3 regions of the Vibrio sp. MACH09 genome follow, and region 3 is predicted to be linked to each of the others. Evidence: riboswitches for the same ligand, from Rfam matches in the RefSeq annotation. Region 3 holds a riboswitch; each other region holds the start of a gene.
What was found. Region 3 has a riboswitch for thiamine pyrophosphate ahead of thiD (bifunctional hydroxymethylpyrimidine kinase/phosphomethylpyrimidine kinase). Riboswitches for the same ligand answer to the same signal wherever they lie in the genome.

Region 1: linked by a shared signal. The riboswitch ahead of thiE (thiamine phosphate synthase) and the one ahead of thiD (bifunctional hydroxymethylpyrimidine kinase/phosphomethylpyrimidine kinase) in region 3 are both predicted to bind thiamine pyrophosphate.
Region 2: linked by a shared signal. The riboswitch ahead of thiB (thiamine ABC transporter substrate binding subunit) and the one ahead of thiD (bifunctional hydroxymethylpyrimidine kinase/phosphomethylpyrimidine kinase) in region 3 are both predicted to bind thiamine pyrophosphate.

Annotation. Positions count from the first base shown of each region.
Region 1 is NZ_BSFZ01000002.1:1,025,361-1,028,636, forward strand. Features, by position in the region: gene citC ([citrate (pro-3S)-lyase] ligase) at 1-990, shown strand, start outside; TPP riboswitch at 1,140-1,237, shown strand; gene thiE (thiamine phosphate synthase) at 1,337-2,056, shown strand; gene CHJ_RS19870 (HesA/MoeB/ThiF family protein) at 2,043-2,861, shown strand; gene thiS (sulfur carrier protein ThiS) at 2,849-3,058, shown strand; gene CHJ_RS19880 (thiazole synthase) at 3,061-3,276, shown strand, end outside.
Region 2 is NZ_BSFZ01000001.1:2,960,967-2,964,242, reverse strand. Features, by position in the region: gene mpl (UDP-N-acetylmuramate:L-alanyl-gamma-D-glutamyl-meso-diaminopimelate ligase) at 1-870, shown strand, start outside; gene CHJ_RS13230 (flavin prenyltransferase UbiX) at 867-1,484, shown strand; TPP riboswitch at 1,614-1,724, shown strand; gene thiB (thiamine ABC transporter substrate binding subunit) at 1,774-2,757, shown strand; gene thiP (thiamine/thiamine pyrophosphate ABC transporter permease ThiP) at 3,158-3,276, shown strand, end outside.
Region 3 is NZ_BSFZ01000001.1:2,477,656-2,480,931, reverse strand. Features, by position in the region: partial or broken gene CHJ_RS11120 (ABC transporter permease) at 1-79, opposite strand, end outside; gene CHJ_RS11115 (ABC transporter ATP-binding protein) at 159-938, opposite strand; gene thiD (bifunctional hydroxymethylpyrimidine kinase/phosphomethylpyrimidine kinase) at 941-1,792, opposite strand; TPP riboswitch at 1,865-1,973, opposite strand; gene CHJ_RS11105 (MetQ/NlpA family lipoprotein) at 2,208-3,017, opposite strand; gene CHJ_RS11100 (methionine ABC transporter permease) at 3,098-3,276, opposite strand, start outside.

The DNA.
Region 1 (3,276 bases), on a different contig from region 3:
TGCGCTTATCACGACAGCGAAATCGTGGCATGTGGTGGTCTTGCGGGGAATACACTGAAGTCCATTGCAGTGAACAATGACTATCAGGGTGAAGGACTTTCTACTAAGCTTCTGTCTCAACTTGTGACTTATGCATATGACCTTGGTCGCTATAATTTATTTATATATACCAAACCCGAAAATTATAAAATGTTTAATAAGGCGGGCTTTTATTTACTTACTTCAGTAAAAGATCGAGTTGTTCTTTTAGAAAATAGTAAAAGTCGCTTAAATAAATATTGTCGTAAGCTTCAATCATTAAAAAGAGCGGGTGGTAAAATTGGCAGTATTGTTATGAATGCCAATCCGTTTACCAATGGACATAGATACTTGGTTGAACATGCAGCAAGTCAATGTGATTGGTTGCACCTTTTTGTGGTGAAAGAGGATAGCTCTTTTTTCACCTATCAAGACAGAGTTAATATGATTGAGGAGGGGGTTTCTGACCTCGACAATGTTATTGTCCATCAAGGGTCCGATTACATCATCTCTCGTGCCACATTTCCAAGTTACTTCTTGAAAGATGATGGCGTTATTAACTATTGCCATACCGCGGTTGATCTACAACTGTTTAGAAGTTTTATCGGGCCATCGTTAGGAATTACCCACCGTTTTGTTGGCACCGAACCTATCTGTAATGTCACCCGCTTTTATAATCAGCAAATGCAGAACTGGTTAACCACACCGTCATTGGATTATGACGCCATTAACTTGATAGAAATTCCACGTAAAGAGATGGAGAACCAACCGATATCTGCTTCACTGGTACGTCATCTTCTATTCAATAATGATTGGAATGAAATTAACAAGTTTGTGCCAGCAACCACCTACAACTATTTGAAAAACTTGTTTAGCGTTGAAGACTCGCTATACAACGAAAGAAAGCGACATTACAGCAGCAAACCTCTCCCCAACTCAGTAGCTACGCCTACATTTACTGCTGCCCTATAATCGTAATTGGTGCTTCCGAGGCATCTTCAGGGCAAGAATCAGATATAGCTATTGGTTAAATATCACTAAGACTTATTGAGCTATTACTATTTGCGCAATGCGGTTAACAAGCGCTTGCGCGGAGTCGATATTGTTTTTATACTCGCAAACGATACTTGTCGGAGTGCCAACTGGCTGAGACCGCATTGCGGGATCCGTTGAACTTGATCAGGCTAACACCTGCGAAAGGAACAAGAGCAAATTCTCTCTATATTGATCTGATACTGTCCGTAATTAAGATCAAACACTTGCTCTGTAAGCACCTATCCGCCAAGCATTTTCCATCATTAATTATTAGGAAATTGCTATGTCGAATGCACGTCAATCTCATTGTTATACCGAACGCGAACTCGCGCCAACTGCACATTGCCCGTTTGCTCCATTAGAAGGAGGAATTGGTAATCTCTATCCTGTGGTTGATCATGTTAACTGGATCGCCAGATTACTCGCGCTCGGGATAAAAACCGTTCAACTTAGAATCAAAGATGAACATCAACCCGATTTAGAAAAACAAATTATTGAGGCGATACGTCTTGGCCGAGAATATAAAGCGCAAGTCTTTATTAATGACTATTGGCCACTGGCCCTCAAACATCACGCTTATGGCGTTCATTTAGGACAGGAAGATCTGGACAGCGCAGATCTTGATGCTCTGAAAACGGCCAATATTCGTTTAGGAGTCTCCACTCGCACTGCTCGCGAGCTGCAGCGAGGCTTAGCAATTCAGCCCAGTTATATTGCTATCGGACATATTTTTCCAACCCCAACCAAACAGATGCCAACCTCACCTCAGGGTGTCGCGACGCTCACTGAACATATCAATACCGTCGCCGGCCGATTTCCTACCGTGGCAATAGGCGGAATTGATCTTTCTAACGTTGCTGCAGTTTGGCAGTCGGGAGTGAGTAGTGTGGCGGTAGTGCGTGCTATCACTCAAGCCAGCGATGTGGAGCAAGCGGTTACTGCCTTTGCCGAGAAGCTGAGTGTCACGAGAGAATCGGTGTCGGGAGCTGATGATGTTAACTGATGAGGCGTTTCTCCGTTATAACCGCCAAATTGCATTGGAAGAGCTGGGGGAAACGGGTCAAGTTGCGTTGCAAAATAGCCGTTTGTTGATCGTTGGGGCTGGAGGGTTAGGCTCTCCTGCTGCTCTGTATTTAGCGGCTGCTGGGATTGGTCATATTGTGATTGCCGATGGCGATAGCGTAGAGAGGTCAAACTTGCAGCGCCAAATCATCTATCGCGATCATCATCAAAATGACAATAAAGCTCGCTGTGCAGCAGAGCAATTGAAGCAACTCAATCCGCTAGTCGCCATACGCCCAGTTCAAACGGCACTGACTGGCCAACAACTGAATATTGAAGTGAGTATGGCGGATATTGTACTTGACTGCAGTGACAACTTTTCCACTCGTTATGCCATTAATAGAGCCTGTTTCGAACAGAAGAAAATCTTGATATCGGCAGCCGCGATTCGTTGGCAAGGACAACTAGTGAGCTTCGATTTTCGTCAACAGCAAGGGCCTTGCTATCACTGTCTTTTTCCGCAACAAGAACAGCAAGATAAACAAGAGAACAGCTGCCGAACGTCCGCCATTTCGGGACCCGTAGTGGGTGTTATGGGTACGATGCAGGCGCTCGAAGCAATAAAAGCCATCACCGATTGCGGAGAGGTGAACTTTGCTCATTTACAGCTGTTTGACGGACTACAAATGAAGTGGCAACGGCTGACGATTTCTCGAGATGTTAACTGCCCGATCTGCGCCACGTCATTTGAACAAGATTTGGATAAAGAACCAAGGATTAATAAGGAAATACCATGTCAACTATAGAAATAAAGGTGAATGACAAGCCTATGTCGATTGCCGAAAATACCTCGATTGAAGCGCTGCTTGCTTTGTTACAGATGCCAAATGGCGCATCTGCTGTCGCGGTCAATCAAGCGATCATTTCTCGCCAGCTCTGGAATGAGACTGTCGTTAACGAAGGTGACCATATCGCCTTATTTCAAGCCATTGCAGGAGGTTAATCATGTTAACAATTGCCGATAAACAGTTTCAGTCTCGTCTATTTACCGGAACGGGAAAATACTCGAACGCCATTAATATGCAAAATTCGATAATTGCCTCTGAATCAGAGTTGGTGACAATGGCATTAAAGCGAGTTGATATCGATGACAAAGAGGATGATATTTTGCAGCCGCTACGCAATGCGGGTGTGAACTTATTACCTAACACCTCCGGTGCG
Region 2 (3,276 bases), 480 kb from region 3:
GACAAGCGTTCTAAGTTTGTTCACTACCATCCTAGAACACTCGTCATGAACAACCTTGAGTTTGATCATGCTGACATTTTTGATGATCTGGAAGCGATTAAAAAACAATTTCATCATTTGGTACGAACGGTTCCGGGTAATGGTCGTATTTTATCACCGAAGCAAGATGAGGCGTTGCAGGATGTTTTACAACGTGGTTGTTGGAGTGAGCTTGAGTTTTCGGGTAATAATGTTGAATGGGATGTAGAGAAAATCACGAAAGATGGTAGCCAGTTTAAGGTGCTGTTCAATGGTGAACAAGTTGGTGAAGTTCATTGGGACTTGGTTGGTGACCATAATGTTAGCAATGCTCTTATGGCGATATCTGCGGCTCGACATGTGGGAGTCACGCCTGATCTCGCTTGTGAATCCCTTGGCAAATTTATTAATACTAAGCGTCGTTTAGAGTTAAAAGGGGTGATTGGCGATGTTTCTGTGTACGATGATTTTGCTCATCATCCTACCGCTATAGCGCTGACTTTAGATGGCCTAAGAAATAACAAGCCATCAGCAAATATTATTGCGGTGCTTGAGCCACGATCAGCAACCATGAAAATGGGTGTTCATAAAGAGGCGTTAGCTAACTCGTTAGCAAAGGCAGACTCTGTTTACCTTTTCCAGCCAGAAACGCTTTCTTGGTCTGTTGATGAGGTGGCACAACATTGTACTCAGCCAACTTCTGTTGGTGCTAGTGTTGATGAGTTGGTTGAACAGATCGTCTCACAAGCTCAGTGCGGGGATCAAATTCTAGTCATGAGTAACGGCGGCTTTGAAGGCATTCATGACAAGTTGTTAGCAAAACTTGCAGATAAAAAGGCGAAACTACAATGAGTAAAGAAAAATGCATCACGCTGGCATTTACCGGTGCGTCGGGTGCGCCTTATGGATTGAGGCTACTAGAGTGTTTGCTTGCGGCTGACTATAAAGTGTTTTTACTTATCTCATCGGCGGCCAGAGTTGTGATGGCGACGGAACACAACTTAAAGTTGCCAGCTTCACCTGAAGCGGCAAAAGATGTTTTGCTTGAGCATCTGTCTTGTGATGCCGAGAAACTTGTTGTTTGTGGGAAAGAAGAGTGGTTTTCACCGGTTGCATCGGGGAGTGCAGCACCGAAACAGATGGTTGTTTGCCCTTGCTCAGCAGGTAGTGTGGCATCCATTGCTCACGGTATGTCTGATAACTTGATCGAAAGAGCAGCAGATGTGGTGCTTAAAGAGCGAGGTCAGTTGTTATTGGTTGTGCGAGAAACGCCATTTTCAACACTACACCTAGAAAACATGCACAAGCTGTCTCAGATGGGAGTCACTATTATGCCCGCTGCTCCTGGTTTTTATCATCAGCCTAAAACCATTGATGACTTGGTGGATTTTATGGTGGCCAGAATTCTAGACCATTTAGGTGTGGAGCAAGGACTGGTTCCTCGCTGGGGATACGATCAAAGGTAAGTGGATTCGATCAACCATGAAAGGCGTTTTTTCAGAGTTAACTCTATTTCATCATCGTATCAGTTATTATCGCTAGCGATGTTTTCACAGTAAACAATAGCTACTGACGTCAATTCCGATTACAATCTTTCTGACTCAACGGGGTGCTGCAAAAAGAATTTTTGTGGCTGAGATTAAGCAATTAGAACCCGAACACCTGAACCAGATAATACTGGCGTAGGAATTGAGGCAGGATGTTTGTGTTTATCCTCACTCAACCCTGTGCCGCTCATAACAAGGAGAGCGTCCAGTGAAATATACTATTTCCGCACTTGCACTAGCCCTATCGTTTTCTGCCTCCGCAGAACAAACCTTAACTGTATATACCTACGACTCATTTGCTTCTGATTGGGGTCCTGGCCCGAAAATTGAAAAAGCGTTTGAAGAAAAGTGTGGTTGTGATTTACAGTTTGTCGCCTTAGATGATGGTGTTTCAATCCTTAATCGTCTGCGATTAGAAGGAAAGAATAGCAAGGCGGATGTTATTGTTGGTTTGGACACCAATTTAATGGCAGAAGCGACCAATACGGGCTTGCTTGAGCAACACAACGTAGATACATCGAACATTACATTACCAAATGGTTGGTCTGATCAAACTTTCGTACCATTCGATTTCGGTTATTTCGCCTTTGTTTATAACAAAGAGACATTAACTAACCCGCCAAAAAGTTTAAAAGAGCTGGTTGAAAGAGATGATGAGTTAAAAGTGATCTACCAAGATCCAAGAACATCGACTCCCGGACAAGGTTTAATGCTATGGATGAAATCTGTATATGGCGATAAAGCCTCAGAAGCTTGGACTAAGCTATCTGCTAAGACAGTCACAGTCACCAAAGGTTGGTCTGAAGCTTACTCTATGTTTTTGAAAGGTGAGTCCGACATGGTGCTCTCATATACCACATCACCGGCCTATCACCTTATTGCAGAAAATGAGAGCAAATATAAGGCTGCAGATTTTGCCGAAGGTCACTACATGCAAGTAGAAGTTGCGGCTAAAGTGAAAAGCAGCAAAAACACAGCATTGGCCGATGAGTTTATGGCCTTCATTTTGTCAGATGAGTTTCAAACGGTAATGCCTACGGGTAACTGGATGTATCCAGTGACGAATGTGGCATTACCAGACGGGTTTGAATCACTAACGGTACCAAAACAAGCTCTTACATTTACACCACAACAGGTAGAAAAGATGCGTAAACCGTGGATTCGTGAATGGCAGAGTGCATTAACGAAGTAATGTAAGCCTAGTGCCGTGTAGTCAACTACGCAATCAGGCGGTAACGCAGTAGAAAATGACAACAAATACTGCCCGAAGGGTTCATCTAAAAGCGCCTTGAGCTGTGCTATGAGTCGTTGGCATAGAATAACTATGCTACTCTCCTCATGCCTTGCTCAAAACGCTTTTAGACTGAACAACATTTGTACTTGAAAAGTCAACAGACCCTAGTGATGGCTTTAAAAACCTCAGGTCGAGATAAAAAATTAGAACCGCTCGTATCGTCATGGGCCTAGACGCTAAAAAATGCTAACGAGAGGCTTAGTGTATTTCGAATTGAGGTGAGTAGTACCGTACTTAGTTGTTTTCCGGAACAGAATGTATTTTTACAAGATAATTAATGTCGTTGATATAAGTTGCTATGCAGAAAACTCCTAAGCTGGGTGTCGCTGTTGCCATCATCATTTTAACCTTTGTGCTCTCCGCATTAAGCGCACTGCTGTTTTATACTCCAGACATTCAGGTGTCTGGTTTTTGGCA
Region 3 (3,276 bases):
GAGAAGGGAGGATGAAGCTGGGCATGTTAAATAGGCTAACCGTCAGTTGCCATAAGCTAAGTAATACTGCCGCGGTAATGACAAACTGAATGATGGCGCTGTGTGGATAGCTCACTTGCTGCTTAAGACTCATTTGGCGTTGTTGAAGTTGACTTATCTCAGACATAATCGTGCTCCAGATTATTGAGAATAGATTGCTGATAACTGGCTAACTCAGCGGTATATTCTCTAGGGATAGTAGCGTTAGGTGGTGTGAGTCGGATCGCTTCTGCCGGGGTGCCACGCATAATATATATTTGCTCGCCAAGCCGAAGTGCTTCTTGAGGATCGTGAGTGATGAGAACGACGGTTTTGTTCTTTAGTAGACGAGCGGACAGGTTTTGCAATTTATGACGTGTCACCGCATCTAGCGCGGAAAAAGGCTCATCCATCAATACAACGGGCTTATCCTGCATAAGCGTACGAGCAAGGGCTACACGTTGGCGCATTCCTCCGGACAATTGCTGGGGCAATTTATCGATGTGATCAGAGAGTTCTACCTGTTCGATTAACGATAAGGCGAGCTGTTTCTCTCGCTGATTAGGCTGGCGGTGCGCTAAGCCGATATGTAAGCAGACATTGTCAAATACATTCAGCCACGGCAGTAGCAGATCTTGCTGGGCCATATAGGCGAATTCTGGTTTAATGTGCCGGTTTTCATGCGGGGTGTTTTCGCTGCTATTGCTTAGCAAACGGATCTCTCCGTTCCACTCTATTTTGTCGTCGAGCAGACCTGCTAAGTAGCGCAATAAAGTCGATTTCCCACAGCCACTTCTACCTAAAATACAGCTCCAACTATTGGCTGATAGTTGCATATTCAGATTGGCTATCACGGCGGTATTATCATCGAGATACTGCAAGCGGCCGTCGACAATGTTAATGGCAATCGTATTTGTCATGGCTACTGCTCTGTCTCTTCATTGGTTGCGCTTGTAAAGGGATGTGCAGCAAAAAAATGATGAACAGGCCCATGACCATGACCAATTTGCAACTCATCCGCATGAGCAATCGCGCCTGTAATGTACTTTTTCCCTTGCTGAACGGAATGCGATAATGAGTGACCTTGTGCGAGATAACTTGCAATAGCGGAAGAGAGCGAACAGCCCGTTCCATGAGTATTGAGGGTATGAATACGTTTAGTCGTAAAGGTGGTGGTGGCGTGTTTATCAATAAGAAGGTCATTGCTCGAACAGTCATGCTGCAAATGGCCGCCCTTTAGTAGTATTGAGTTGTAATTTAAAGTGCCAAGTTTTTCAACCAGAGACAGCATTTCACTGCTGGTGCGGGGAGTACTGCTACCTACTAGGGTGGCGGCTTCTGGAAGGTTAGGTGTGATGATATCTGCGAGAGGAAGTAGCTCACTTTTTAACGTGCTAATGGCGCTCTGTTCTAATAGCAAGTCGCCACTGGTAGCAACCATCACCGGATCAACCACGATATGCTTGGGGGTGTATTTTTTTAGAGCGTTGGCAACAGCATGAATAATGTTTGTATCTGCCAACATGCCGATTTTTACCGCTACGATGTTAAGGTCGGAAAATACAGAATCTAGTTGCTTTGAAACAAAATCAGCACTAATGGGATAGATGGCGCTAACACCTTGTGTGTTTTGCGCAGTAAGGGCTGTGATGACAGAACAAGCATAGCCACCAGTGGCGGATATGGATTTTATATCGGCTTGAATACCAGCACCGCCGCTGCTATCAGAGCCGGCAATAGTGAGAACGATGGGAGTGGGGTGGTTTGCTGTCATATTGAATTCCTATTCTTGTACGTATAGGAAATAACAGCTGCCAAAAAAAACCGCTACCGTTGGGCTGGGTCGATGGCAAGACTACTAGTTCCCTACGTCAGTGTTAACTGCATCAGGTTCAACGGGTCCCATCGAAATGGTCTCAGCTTTAGGTTTCCCCTTAGCTCCCCGACTAATATCAAAATCAATTTGTTGTGAGCAAGAATAGCACATACGGCTGCGACTTCAATAGCCTTGTTTGAGCAATATTTATCTTCCCTTCAGTGTGTGAGTGATTGTCAATTTAGCGGGCAAGGGTAGCTTGTTGGTGGAACGGATATGGAACGAGAAGAAGGACAAAAAAGGCTGAATGAATCATTCAGCCTTTCGATTTGAAGAGGAGGTTAATCGAATGGTTCGTATTAACTTCTATCCATTACCAACCTTTAACCACACCGCCTTTAAAGATGTCTGATGCGGCGCTGTATACATCTTCAGTTTGGTACGCTTTTACAAAGTTCTGTACGTTTTCTGCTTGAACATTGTCTTCACGAGCAACGATTAGGTTTACATAAGGTGACTCTTTATCTTCAACAAATAGCCCATCTTTTTGCGGAGTTAAATCAATGCTGCTTGCGTAAGTTGTATTGATGATGGATAGCGCGACGTCGTCAAGAGAACGAGGAAGTTGTGCTGCATCCAGTTCAACAATGGTGATGTTTTTAGGGTTCTCTACGATGTCGCGAACGGTTCCTTGCAGGCCGACATTTTCACGCAGTTTAATTAAACCCTGCTGCTCAAGAAGAAGCAGTGAACGTCCAAGGTTTGTTGGATCATTTGGTACTGCAATACGTGAACCTTCAGCAATAGCATCCACAGATTTAACTTGCTTAGAGTAGCCTGCAATTGGGTAAACAAATGAGTTACCAGCAATAGAAAGTTTGTAACCACGGTCAACAATTTGTTGATCAAGGTATGGTTTATGCTGGAATGCGTTAATATCAACGGAACCATCATCCAATGCGGCGTTAGGGGTGACATAGTCAGTAAACGTGACGAGCTCAACCTCAAGACCATATTTCTCTTTAGCGACTTTTGCGGCTACTTCAGCGACTTGAGCCTCTGCACCTGCCATTACACCTACTTTGATTTTACTCACATCCACTTCTTTCTCTCCACACCCTGCTAAGATAAGTGCAGAAGCTGCGGTGGCAATGGTTAATGCGCTTTTAAGACTAAATTTCATATGGTTTTCTCCTGTATAATTTTTATGCTGTTTTGCAATAATGTGCTGTTTTTACCGTAAGTTGAGGTAACAGCTTTAATTTATCTATGATCTACACGGCGTACAACGGCGTCGCCAAGAGACTGAATTATTTGAACAAGTATGATTAACATAACTACGGTAACGGCCATAATGACGACGTCATAACGGTGAAACCCGTATCTAATGGCGACATCACCTAGGCCACCACCACCAACGGTTCCAGCCATTGCGGAGTAGC